DNA from 3 places in the Pseudomonas sp. C321 genome. Region 2 is predicted to be linked to each of the others. Evidence: predicted binding sites of a transcription regulator. Region 2 holds the regulator's gene; each other region holds the start of a gene.
What was found. The regulator FliA, encoded in region 2, starts transcription of late flagellar genes. The targets are predictions, from matches to a motif close to CTAAAGTTTNNNNNNNNNNNGCCGNTAA.
Positions count from the first base shown of each region.

Region 1: ACZRJ6_RS07940 (methyl-accepting chemotaxis protein) is a predicted target of FliA. The motif match lies at 1,660-1,687, and genes of this name have one in related genera.
Region 3: ACZRJ6_RS03775 (chemotaxis protein CheW) is a predicted target of FliA. The motif match lies at 2,133-2,160, and genes of this name have one in related genera.

Region 1 is NZ_JBUZRB010000002.1:417,542-421,693, reverse strand. Features, by position in the region: gene ACZRJ6_RS07950 (NorM family multidrug efflux MATE transporter) at 1-535, opposite strand, end outside; gene ACZRJ6_RS07945 (LysR substrate-binding domain-containing protein) at 688-1,608, shown strand; gene ACZRJ6_RS07940 (methyl-accepting chemotaxis protein) at 1,798-3,774, shown strand; gene ACZRJ6_RS07935 (YifB family Mg chelatase-like AAA ATPase) at 3,797-4,152, opposite strand, start outside.
Region 2 is NZ_JBUZRB010000007.1:246,103-250,254, forward strand. Features, by position in the region: gene ACZRJ6_RS21225 (chemotaxis protein CheA) at 1-465, opposite strand, end outside; gene ACZRJ6_RS21230 (protein phosphatase CheZ) at 478-1,266, opposite strand; gene ACZRJ6_RS21235 (chemotaxis response regulator CheY) at 1,285-1,659, opposite strand; gene fliA (RNA polymerase sigma factor FliA) at 1,827-2,567, opposite strand; gene fleN (flagellar synthesis regulator FleN) at 2,564-3,397, opposite strand; gene flhF (flagellar biosynthesis protein FlhF) at 3,522-4,152, opposite strand, start outside.
Region 3 is NZ_JBUZRB010000001.1:799,127-803,278, forward strand. Features, by position in the region: gene ACZRJ6_RS03765 (LysR family transcriptional regulator) at 1-903, shown strand, start outside; gene ACZRJ6_RS03770 (2-hydroxyacid dehydrogenase) at 1,012-1,986, shown strand; gene ACZRJ6_RS03775 (chemotaxis protein CheW) at 2,201-3,103, shown strand; gene ACZRJ6_RS03780 (GNAT family N-acetyltransferase) at 3,107-3,589, shown strand; gene ACZRJ6_RS03785 (YkgJ family cysteine cluster protein) at 3,697-4,152, shown strand, end outside.

The DNA of each region.
Region 1 (4,152 bases), on a different contig from region 2:
CATGGTTGAGCAAATAGTTGATCACCGTACCGGCCAGGCTGATCACCATGACCGGCGTCGCCTTGCCGATGGCACTGGTAAATCCGCGCAGGGCCATGAAGGTCAGGTAGCCGGGCAGGGCGAACGGCAGGATCATCAGGAACTGCCCGGCCGAGTGCACGTTGGTTTCCGTCTGGCCGAACATCAGCAGCACCGGCTTGAGGTTCCACAGCAGTAAGCCGGCCACCAGCGCCATCAGCCACGCCAGCCAGAGCCCGGCCTGGGTCAGCCGGGTGGCGCCTTCAATGTCGCCCGCGCCCTGGCGGATGGCGACCAGCGTGCCGACGGCGGCGATCACGCCGATGCAGAAGATCGATACAAACGAATAGCTCGCCGCGCCCAAGCCACCGCCAGCCAGGGCTTCGGGGCTCAGGCGAGCCATCATCAGGGTGTCGGTCAGCACCATCAGCATGTGCGCCAACTGTGAGGCAATCAACGGCCCTGCCAGCCGCAGAATGGCCCAGAGTTCGGTACGTGCCGGATGCTGCATGTTCATCACACTCAAAAAAACGGAGGAAAGGGGAAGGGTTGATTCTCGGCGCTCTCAGCACTTTGCACAAAGGGATAAATGCGATGGTTCGCATGATTAAAACTCATGCTTGAGAGATTCTGGTAGGGTTTCGAGATTGCGCTGTCGGAGCTGTCCCTATGTCTCGTCGTCTTCCTCCGCTTTATGCCTTGCGGGCATTTGAAGCCGCGTCGCGATACAACTCCTTCACCCGTGCGGCAGAGGAGTTGTCCATTACCCAAAGTGCGGTCAGCAGGCACATTCGCACCTTGGAAGAGCATTTCGCCTGCCGCCTGTTCCAGCGTAGCGGCCGCACCTTGCAGCTCACCGAAGCGGCGCGATTGTTGCTGCCCGGTGTGCGCGAGGGCTTTGCCGCCCTGGAGCGTGCCTGTCATACCCTGAACGCCGAAGATGACATCCTGCGCATGAAGGCACCGTCCACCCTGACCATGCGCTGGTTGCTGGCGCGGCTCAGTCGTTTCCGGCATTTGCAGCCAGGCAATGAAGTGCAATTGACTAGCGCCTGGATGAGCATCGATGAAGTGGATTTCAATCAGGAGCCCTTCGACTGCGCGGTACTGCTGAGCAATGGCCATTTTCCACCAGACTGGGAGGCCAGTTACCTGTTTCCCGAACTGCTGATCCCGGTGGGTGCGCCCAACCTGCTCAGCGACGGGCCCTGGGACGCTGTGCGCCTGGCCACTGCCGAACTACTGCACCCGACGCCAGATCGTCGGGATTGGCGCAATTGGTTGGAGCGCATGGGGCTGTCGTCCCAGGTATCGCTCAAGGGTGGGCAAGTGTTCGACACCTTGGAGCTGGGCATGATCGCCGCTGCCCGAGGTTATGGGGTGTCGATGGGTGATTTGCTGATGGTGGCCGAAGACGTGGCCCAAGGCCGGTTGAGCCTGCCGTGGCCGACCGCTGTGGCCAGTGGGGAAAATTACTATCTGGTTTGGCCGAAAACCCGTCCCGGTGGTGAACGCTTGCGCAGGCTCTCGGACTTCCTTCAGGGCGAGGTCCGGGCCATGGAGTTGCCTCAGGTCGAACGGCTCGACTGACTCGGTGTAGTGCCCCAAAACAATGCGTTTGAGTGGCGCCTCTGTGACTCACTCAAGTATTGATCAGCCCCGCCGAAGTAGGTGTGACGTAGCCGTTATTCTTTAGCGGCTCAGCGTGCCCCCCTATTAGAAAATTTGCCGAGCTGCGCTATGAGATCAGGATGATCCGGGCCTCGGCCAGGAGCTGTCATGTCTCAACCACGCGCCCGGATTGCCTCCCAGCTGGGTCTTGCCTTAGCGGTAATATTGGCTGTCGTCATCAGCGGCAGTACCGTCTTCGCCCTGCGTTCCCTGGACTCGGCCAACCTCGACACTCGGGAAGAACACCTGGCCAGCGAGGCGCGGTTGCTCGCCGACCAACTCAATACCTTCCACAGCACCTTGCGCGAGAGCACCCAGCGTTTGAGCGGGTTGTTCGAAAAACGCTTCGGCGCCGGCTTGAGCGTGCGTGCAGACCAGCCGGTGACAGTGGCCGGCGTGCAGACGCCGAGCCTGTACCTCGGTACTGAGATGCTCAACAATAACTTCGACGAAGTCGACGAGTTCAAGCAGATGTCCGGCGGCGTGGCCACGGTGTTTGTGCGCAGCGGCGATGACTTCATCCGGGTCAGTACTTCCCTGACCAAGCAGGATGGCAATCGCGCCATCGGTACGGTACTGGATCGCCAGGGTCCGGCCTATTCGCGCCTGCTGGCCGGGCAGAGTTACATCGGCCGAGCGGTGTTGTTCGAACGCTCCTACATGACTCAATACAGTCCAGTGCGTGATACGGCCGGCAAGGTCATCGCCGTATTGTTTATCGGTTTCGACTACACCGATGCGCAGAACACCCAGTTCGACAACCTCAAGCGTTTCCGTATTGGCCAGACCGGCTCCCTGGCGTTGCTGGACGAGCAGCAGCGTTGGCTGGTGCCGCCGGCCGGCGTGCAAGCATTGGATCAATCGGTTCCGGTAATGCTCGATCTGGCCAAGAAACCGGGTAAGGGCCGTTTCTGGAGCGACAAGAACGAAGACTTCTACAGCGTTTCGGTGTCGTTCGACGGTGGCCCGTGGTCGGTGATGGCAAGTATGCCGAAAGCTGAAATCCGCGCGGTGACCTGGTCGGTGGGCATTCGCCTGGTGATCGGCAGTGTGCTGGCTATGTTGCTGGCGGTGGGCGCGACGGTCTGGCTGCTGCGCAGCAAATTGGCACCGCTTGGGGATCTGGTGCGCCAGGCCGAGGCCTTGGGCGCCGGGGATTTGAGTGCGCGCTTGAATGTGTCCAGTCACGACGAAATCGGTCAGTTGGCCCGCAGCTTCAATCAGATGGGCGAAGCGCTGTCGAACATGGTGTCCCATATCCGCAAGGCCGCCGAAGAGGTCAACAGCCGCGCTCAGGCGCTATCCGGTCTGTCCGGTGGTGCCTATGAAGGCATGGAGCAGCAGTCCGGCGAGATCACCAGCATGGCCGGCGCAGTGGAAGAATTCAGCGCCACGTCGCTGAACATCGCCGACAATATGGGCAGTACCGAACGCCTGGCTCAGGAAAACGCCCAGCAAACCCGGATCGGCCGTACCTCGATGCAAGAGGCGTCGTCGTCCCTGGAGCATATCGCCACCTCACTGAACAGCACGGCGACGGTGATCAACACCTTGGGGCAGCGCTCCCAGGAAATCGGCGGGATTGTTGGGGTGATCACCTCGATTGCCGAACAGACCAACCTGCTGGCCCTCAACGCCGCCATCGAAGCAGCACGGGCCGGCGAGCAGGGTCGTGGCTTTGCGGTGGTGGCCGATGAAGTGCGCAACCTGGCGTCGCGCACCCGTCAGGCCACCGACGAGATTTCCGGGATGATCCAGAGTATCCAGCAGGAAACCGGCAACGCCATCAGCACCATGGAGCAAGGCAACGTGTTGATGCAGGAAGGCCTGTCACGCAATGCCAACGTGGCTTCGGCTCTGGCGCGGATAGACGAGCAAAGCCGCTCGGCCGGCCAGCAATTTGCCGCGATCACTACCGCAACCCAGGAACAGAGCAGCACTGCCACATTGCTCAGCAGCAACTTGCAAAGCATTGCCCTGGCCAATAGTGAGCAGCGGGAAGTGGTGTCGAACCTGGCGATTACTGCCAAGGAACTGGAGACGTTGGCGGCGGGCTTGCGCGATGAGGTTGACCGATTCAGGTGAGCATCAAAACTGTGGCGAGGGATTAGCTGATCGTTGCTGGCCGATACTGCAACGCTTCTGCCAAATGATGGCGACCGATCGCTTCCACCTGCTCCAGATCCGCCAAGGTGCGGGCGACCTTCAACAATCGATGCGCCGCCCGCAGCGACAAAGTCAGCCGCTCGCAGGCGGTCTCCAGCCAGCCTTCATCGACTTTCGCCAGCGCGCAATGCTCGCGTAGCCCCGGCAAGTCGAGAAAGGCGTTGGCACAACCCTGGCGCTGCTGCTGGCGGTCGCGGGCCTCGGCGACACGTACTGAAGCGCTGGCCGTGTCGTCTCCGGCTTGTGTGGCCGGGTTCAGCGCGGTGCTTTCCCGCGCAACGGTCACGTGCAGGTCAA
Region 2 (4,152 bases):
AAATTCGCTGTCAGTGACATCACCCTCAGGCTCGGCCACAGGTTCAGCCACCGGTGCAGGTGCAGGTGCATTGGCAGCCGGTTCTGCCAGGCGCGCCAGAGCGGCCAGCAGTTGCGGGGTGGCGGCAGTGATCGGTGCACGTTCGCGCACTTCACTGAACATGCCGTTGACCGCGTCCAATGCTTCCAGAATCACGTCCATCAATTCCGAGTCGACGTGCCGCTCACCCTTGCGCAGGATGTCGAACACGTTCTCGGCGATGTGACAGCACTCCACCAGCTCATGGAGCTGGAGGAAGCCGGCGCCCCCTTTTACAGTGTGAAAACCGCGAAAAATTGCATTGAGCAGGTTCGCATCATCCGGTCGGCTTTCCAGCTCAACCAGTTGCTCGGACAGTTGCTCCAAAATTTCGCCGGCCTCTACAAGAAAATCCTGAAGGATTTCTTCATCGGCGCCGAAGCTCATGTACGTGTGCTCCTAAAATCCAAGACTGGACAGCAAATCGTCTACGTCATCTTGCCCTGACATAACGTCTTCACGTTTATCGGCATGAATCTGCGGACCTTCACCCTTGGCGAGGTGTTTTTGTGGATCTTTTTCCGAGAGGATCGCTTCGCGGTCATGTTCAATACCGGCAAAACGATCCACCTGCCCGGCCATAAGCACCAGTTTGAGCAAATTGCTTTCCACTTCAGTGACCAGTTGGGTCACTCGTTTGATCACCTGGCCGGTGAGGTCCTGGTAATCCTGGGCCAGCAGAATGTCGTTGAGGTTGCTGGAAACCGTGCGGTTTTCCTGCTCACTGCGCGACAGAAACCCTTCGACCCGACGCGCCAGCTCACGAAATTCTTCGGCGCCCACTTCCCGGCGCATGAAACGGCCCCAGTCGGTGCCCAGCGCCTTGGCTTCATTGGACATGCCGTTGACCAGAGGCGTGGCGTTTTCCACCAGATCCATGGTGCGGTTCGCCGCCGCCTCAGTCAGCCTGACCACATAGGACAGGCGTTCGGTGGCATCGGTGATTTGCGAGATTTCTTCGGCCTGGGGCATGTGCGGGTCAATCTGAAAATTGACGATTGCACTGTGCAACTCACGGGTGAGTTTGCCCACTTCCTGATACAGGCCGCGATCACGGGTCTGGTTAAGCTCATGGATCAACTGCACCGCATCGCCGAACCGGCCTTTTTCAAGGCTTTCGACCAACTGGTGAGCATGTTTTTTCAGGGTCGATTCGAAATCGGCCTGCGATGATTCGTTATGCTCCATAGCTCCCCCGTGGCGACATCAATGGTTGATGCGTTCGAAGATTTTTTCGATCTTCTCTTTCAAGGCCAATGCGGTGAATGGCTTGACCACGTAGCCGTTGACCCCGGCCTGGGCGGCTTCGATGATCTGTTCACGCTTGGCTTCGGCGGTCACCATCAGCACGGGAAGGCTGCGCAGTTTTTCATCAGCGCGCACATGACGCAGCAAATCGATACCGGTCATGCCCGGCATGTTCCAGTCGGTTACCAGAAAGTCGATGCTCCCGCTGTTGAGGATCGGAATCGCTGTAATGCCGTCATCCGCCTCGACCGTGTTAGTGAACCCAAGGTCACGCAACAGGTTTTTTATGATCCGCCGCATCGTTGAGAAGTCATCAACGATGAGGATTTTCATGTTCTTGTCCAATTCGACCTCCAAGCAGTCTTAAACGCGTCCAGCACCTGGCGCGCCATTTCAATCAACAGGCGTTACACAAAAAGGACTGCTGGGGTACACCATGGGCTAACCCGCCCACACCAAGAGCATGGACGGTGTCGTTCGCAGTGTCCCCACACTGCCTGTCAGCGCGCTCGCCACTCTCCCAAACGCCCCCGCAAGCGGGCCGCGCACTGGCTGTGTAACTGGCTGACCCGCGATTCGCTGACCCCCAGGACCTCACCGATTTCCTTGAGGTTCAGCTCTTCGTCGTAGTACAGCGCCAACACTAGTCGCTCACGCTCCGGCAAATTGGCAATCGCGTCCGCCAGTGCGCCCTGGAAGCGTTCATCTTCCAGATCGCGCGACGGTTCAAGATGAGCACTCGCGCCGTCCTCATGCAGCCCTTCATGTTCGCCGTCCTGCAACAGGTCGTCGAAACTGAACAAGCGACTGCCCAAGGTATCGTTCAAAATCCCGTAGTAATCGTCGAGACTCAATTGGAGTTCGGCCGCAACTTCGTGATCTTTAGCGTCACGACCGGTTTTTGCTTCAATTGAGCGAATTGCGTCACTTACCATGCGGGTATTGCGGTGGACCGAACGCGGCGCCCAATCACCTTTACGCACTTCGTCGAGCATCGCGCCACGGATACGGATACCCGCATACGTCTCGAAACTCGCACCCTTGCTCGCGTCATATTTGGTCGACACTTCGAGCAAGCCGATCATGCCTGCCTGGATCAGGTCTTCGACCTGGACGCTGGCGGGCAAGCGTGCCAGCAAGTGGTAGGCAATGCGCTTGACCAAGGGCGCATAGCGCTCAATCAATTCGCCTTGGCTATCACGAGCCGAACTTTTGTAAAGGTTATAGCCGCTGGCTGTCATAACACCGGTCCTGCGCTCGTCTGATGCACCAATCGCTCGACGAAAAACTCCAGATGCCCCCGGGGATTGGCGGGCAACGGCCAAGTATCGACCTTCTGAGCAATAGCCTTGAACGCCAGTGCGCACTTCGAACGAGGGAATGCTTCATAGACTGCACGCTGCTTTTGCACAGCCTTGCGCACACACTCGTCATAGGGAACTGCGCCAACATATTGTAAGGCGACATCGAGGAAGCGATCCGTGACCTTGGTCAACTTGGCGAACAGGTTGCGTCCTTCCTGCGGGCTTTGGGCCATATTGGCCAGCACGCGAAAGCGGTTCATGCCGTAGTCGCGGTTAAGCAGTTTGATCAGGGCGTAGGCGTCGGTGATCGAGGTGGGCTCGTCGCAGACCACCAGCAACACTTCTTGCGCTGCGCGCACAAAGCTGACCACGGACTCACCAATCCCGGCGGCGGTGTCGATCACCAGCACGTCGAGGTTGTCGCCAATATCGCTGAAGGCCTGAATCAGGCCCGCATGCTGCGCCGGGCTCAGATGCACCATACTCTGGGTGCCAGAGGCAGCCGGCACGATGCGAACCCCGCCGGGGCCCTGCAACAGCACGTCGCGCAGCTCACAGCGGCCTTCGATGACATCGGCCAATGTATGTTTGGGCGTCAGTCCCAGCAGAACGTCAACGTTCGCCAGTCCCAGGTCGGCATCCAGCAGCATGACGCGGCGGCCAAGCTCTGCCAGGGCCAGGGACAAATTCACTGACACGTTAGTTTTCCCGACGCCACCTTTGCCGCCGGTCACCGCGATCACCTGTACGGGATGCATGCTGCCCATTTTATTTCTTTACCTTGTCTTGCTTAGACGCAGGCTACATGAGGTGGTCGCGCGAACTACTGGCAGACCATCGATGTAGGTACTTTTTTGCACTGTCGTTTTAAAATTGAAGGCCATGTTGCCCTCAGCCGACCCGTTTGGCCGGACTGTGGTAGAGATCCGCGAACATGTCAGCCATCGCTTCCTCACTGGGTTCTTCCTGCATTTGCACGCTGACAGCACGGCTGACCAACTGATGACGGCGCGGCAGATGTAAATCATCCGGAATCCGCGGCCCGTCGGTCAGGTAGGCGACCGGTAATTCATGACTAATTGCCAAACTCAGCACCTCGCCCAGACTCGCCGTTTCGTCGAGTTTAGTCAGGATGCAGCCCGCCAGCCCACAACGCTTGTAACTGTGATACGCAGCGGTGAGAACCTGTTTTTGGCTGGTTGTTGCAAGCACCAGATAATTTTTTGACTTGATCCCGCGCCCAGCCAGGCTTTCCAGCTGCATGCGCAGGGCCGGATCGCTGGCTTGCAGGCCAGCGGTGTCGATCAACACCACACGTTTGCGCAGCAGCGGATCGAGGGCGTTGGCCAGCGACTGGCCTGGATCGACATGGGTCACCGGCACGTTGAGGATGCGGCCCAGGGTCTTGAGCTGTTCCTGGGCGCCAATGCGGTAGCTGTCCATGCTCACCAGCGCGATGTTCTGCGCGCCGTACTTGAGCACGTATCGGGCTGCCAGCTTGGCCAGGGTGGTGGTCTTGCCC
Region 3 (4,152 bases), on a different contig from region 2:
GCCGTGCAACTGGACACCACCACTGCCAACGTCTCGCGCGCGGTCTCAAACCTTGAGGCCCATCTGCAAACCCGCCTGCTCAACCGTACGACCCGCCGCATCGCCCTGACAGAGGCTGGCAAACGCTATTTATTGCGCTGCGAGCAAATCCTGGCGTACGTCGAGGAAGCTGAAGCCGAAGCCAGCGATGCCCACGCGCGTCCCTGCGGACAGTTGAAAGTGCACACCATGACCGGCATCGGCCAGCACTTTGTGATCGATGCCATCGCCCGCTATCGCCGCACTCACCCGGACGTGACCTTCGACCTGACCCTGGCCAACCGCGTGCCAGACCTGCTGGACGAGGGCTATGACGTGTCCATCGTGCTCGCCAGCGAACTGGCGGATTCGGGTTTTGTGTCCCAGCGCCTGGGGATAACTTACAGCATCGCCTGTGCCTCGCCCGCCTACGTCAAAGCCAATGGCTGCGCGCAACGGCCCGGCGATTTGCTTAACCATTCCTGCCTGCGCCTGGTGAGCCCGGTGATCCAACTGGACAAATGGACCTTCAACGGCCCGGACGGCCAGGAGAGCGTCAACATCAACCGGTCACCCTTTCTGGTGAACTCCGCCGACGCGATGAAAACCGCCATCATCAGTGGCATGGGTGTAGGTCTGTTGCCGGTGTATGCGGCCATTGAAGGGCTGCGCAACGGCACATTGGTGCGGGTGATGCCCAACTACCGCTCCCAGGAGCTGAACCTGTACGCCATCTACCCGTCGCGCCAGTACCTGGATGCGAAGATCAAGACGTGGGTGGAATACCTGCGCGGTTCATTGCCGGAGATTCTGGCGGCCCACCAGGCAGAGTTGGCGGCGTATGAGTTGAGTGGGAGTTTGGGTGGGGCGCGGTTGAGTAACTGATCCCCCCCCCCTGTAGCAGCAACTGTCTTGGTGGTTTTGCAGTGCCCGGATACCGGATAAATGTTAGCGTGCTTGGCATTCTCAGCCGTATTGATGAGCCCGCCTCCCATGAAAAAGACCGTTCTCGCTTTCAGCCGTGTCACTCCCGAAATGATCGAGCGCCTGCAACAGGACTTCGAGGTTATCGCCCCCAATCCCAAGCTCGGCGATATCAATGCCCAGTTCAATGAAGCCCTACCCCACGCCCACGGGCTGATCGGGGTAGGCCGCAAGCTCGGGCGGGCACAGTTGGAGGGTGCGACAAAGCTGGAAGTGGTCTCCAGCGTCTCGGTGGGCTATGACAACTACGACGTCGCCTACTTCAACGAGCGCGGGATCATGCTCACCAACACCCCCGACGTGCTCACCGAAAGCACCGCCGACCTGGCCTTCGCCCTGCTGATGAGCAGCGCCCGCCGAGTGGCCGAGCTGGACGCCTGGACCAAGGCCGGCCAGTGGAAAGCCAGTGTCGGTGCGCCGTTGTTTGGTTGTGATGTGCACGGCAAGACCTTAGGAATAGTCGGCATGGGCAATATCGGCGCGGCCATCGCCCGTCGTGGCCGCCTGGGCTTCAATATGCCGATCCTCTACAGCGGCAACAGCCGCAAGACCGCGCTGGAGCAAGAGCTGGGAGCGCAACTTCGCAGCCTCGACCAGTTGCTGGCCGAGGCAGATTTTGTCTGCCTGGTGGTGCCGTTGAGCGAGAAGACCAAACACTTGATCAGCCATCGCGAGCTGGGGCTGATGAAGTCCAGCGCGATCCTGGTAAATATCTCCCGTGGCCCGGTGGTGGACGAACCGGCGCTGATCGAAGCTCTGCACAACCAACGGATTCGCGGCGCCGGGCTGGACGTCTACGAACGGGAGCCGCTGGCCGAGTCGCCGTTGTTCCAACTCAGCAACGCGGTGACTTTGCCGCATATCGGCTCGGCCACCCATGAAACCCGCGAAGCCATGGCCAACCGCGCCCTGGATAACCTGCGCAGCGCGCTGCTGGGCGAGCGTCCGCAAGATCTGGTCAACCCGCAGGTGTGGAAGGGCTAAGCGCCCTCGAAACGCTGCTACTCTCGTAGCAGCTTGCGTCGGGTGCAACTCGGTGTGGGGCTGAGCTGATTGCGGTGGTGCGTCCGTCGTAGCCTCGCTGGGGCTCGACAACTGCTGCAGGGTTCCAGTAGCTCCCGCTTTTAATGCTAAAGCATGGGCCACTCAAGTCGATAACCCCCTATAGATCGTCATCCCTGATCCACAGAAGGTTTCTATGTCCACCACCAAAGCCCGCGCAGACTCACTCTCACTTCTGCTTTTTACCTTGCGCAGCGGCAAGCTGATGGCCATAAACCTGCTGAAAGTCAGTGAAATCATCCCTTGCCCGCCGCTGACCAAGCTGCCGGAGTCTCACCCTCACGTCAAAGGCATTGCCACCCTGCGCGGCGCGGCGTTGTCGGTGATCGACCTGAGCAGGGCCCTTGGGGAAATGCCCCTGGAAGACCCGGATGGCGGCTGCCTGATCGTCACTGACGTCAGCCGCTCCAAACAAGGCCTGCACGTACAAGCGGTAAGCCGGATCGTCCACTGCCTGACCACCGACGTTCGTCCGCCGCCCTTTGGTTCCGGTGGCAGCCGTTCGTTCATTACCGGCGTGACCCAGGTCGACGGGGTATTGGTGCAGGTGCTGGACATCGAAAAAGTCATCCACGCCATTGCCCCGGTGCAGATTGAAGTAGCGCCCACCGACTTGAGCATGGAAGAGGCCGAAGTGCTGGGCCATGCACGAATCCTGGTAGTTGATGACAGCCAGGTGGCGTTGCAACAATCGGTACATACCCTGCGCAACCTCGGCCTGCATTGCCACACCGCCCGCAGTGCCAAGGAAGCCATTGATTGCCTGCTGGAGCTGCAAGGCACCGCCGAACAGATAAACGTGGTGGTATCGGACATCGAAATGTCCGAGATGGACGGTTATGCCTTAACCCGCACCCTGCGGGAAACCCCGGACTTCCAGGACCTCTATGTGCTGCTGCACACCTCCCTGGACAGCGCCATGAACAGCGAAAAAGCCAGACTGGCCGGGGCCAACGCGGTGTTGACCAAGTTTTCCTCGCCGGAGCTGACCAAATGCCTGGTGGTCGCCGCGCAGACCGTGGCGCAGCAGGGCCTCTGACCGATGGGCGAGTATTTCCAGTTGCTGCGCCGAGACTTGCGTGGCGCCCTGCCCGCGCCGCAATGGCCTGCAGATATTCGCCTGGAGCACTACCACGAAGAACTGGCCCCGGCGATCCACGCCGTGCTGCTCCTGGGTTATCAACAGGGCGGTGGTCGGGTTGCCCCCCTTGAGCAGTGGTGCCAACAGTTCGTCACCGACGCCGAGTTCGACCCGACCCTGTGCATCGTCGCCAGTAACGCCAGCGGCATCGTCGGCGTGGCGCAATGCTGGACCAGCGCCTATATCAAGAACCTGGTGATCCATCCCAACGCTCAAGGCCAGGGCCTGGGCCGGGCCTTGTTGCAGCAGGTGTTTCAGGTGTTTCAGCAGCGCCGCGAAGGCTTCGTCGATCTCAAGGTGCTGGAAACCAATGTGCGGGCCCGGCGCCTGTATGAAAGCGCGGGTATGGTGTTCGTGCTGCGAGACCTCGTCCCTGAGGAATAAAGGCCTGGCGCATAACTTGCTTCGGACAAGGCCTGGACGCTGGACAGAGGTGTAAACCCGTCACCGTCCAAGTGTGCCCCTGAACCTGGCCTGGTGACCGAACCCTCATGACCACCCACTTTTCCTGTGTCGGCTGCGGCAAATGCTGCACTGACCATCATGTGCCCCTGACCCTTGACGAAGCCAGGCAGTGGGCGGCGGACGGCGGTAACGTCATCGTTCTGGTGGAGGGTTTCCTCGGCAATGGCCTGGGCCTGCCGGAACAACAACGCGAACATGCCCAACGCCGTTCCTGTGTTGTCCCCAGCGGTAATGCCCTGGCGCATGTGGCGATTACCTTTGCTGCCTATAACGTCGGTCCCTGCCGGAATCTTGACGAAGACAAGCTGTGCCGCATCTATGAGCGCCGGCCACTGGTCTGTCGTATCTACCCCATGGAGATCAACCCGCACATCCCGCTCAACCCCGCCGCCAAGGACTGCCCGCCCGAATCCTGGGAACAGGGCCCGGCGCTGATTGTCGGTGGCGAGTTGGTGGACCAGGGACTGGCCGAGCTGATCCGC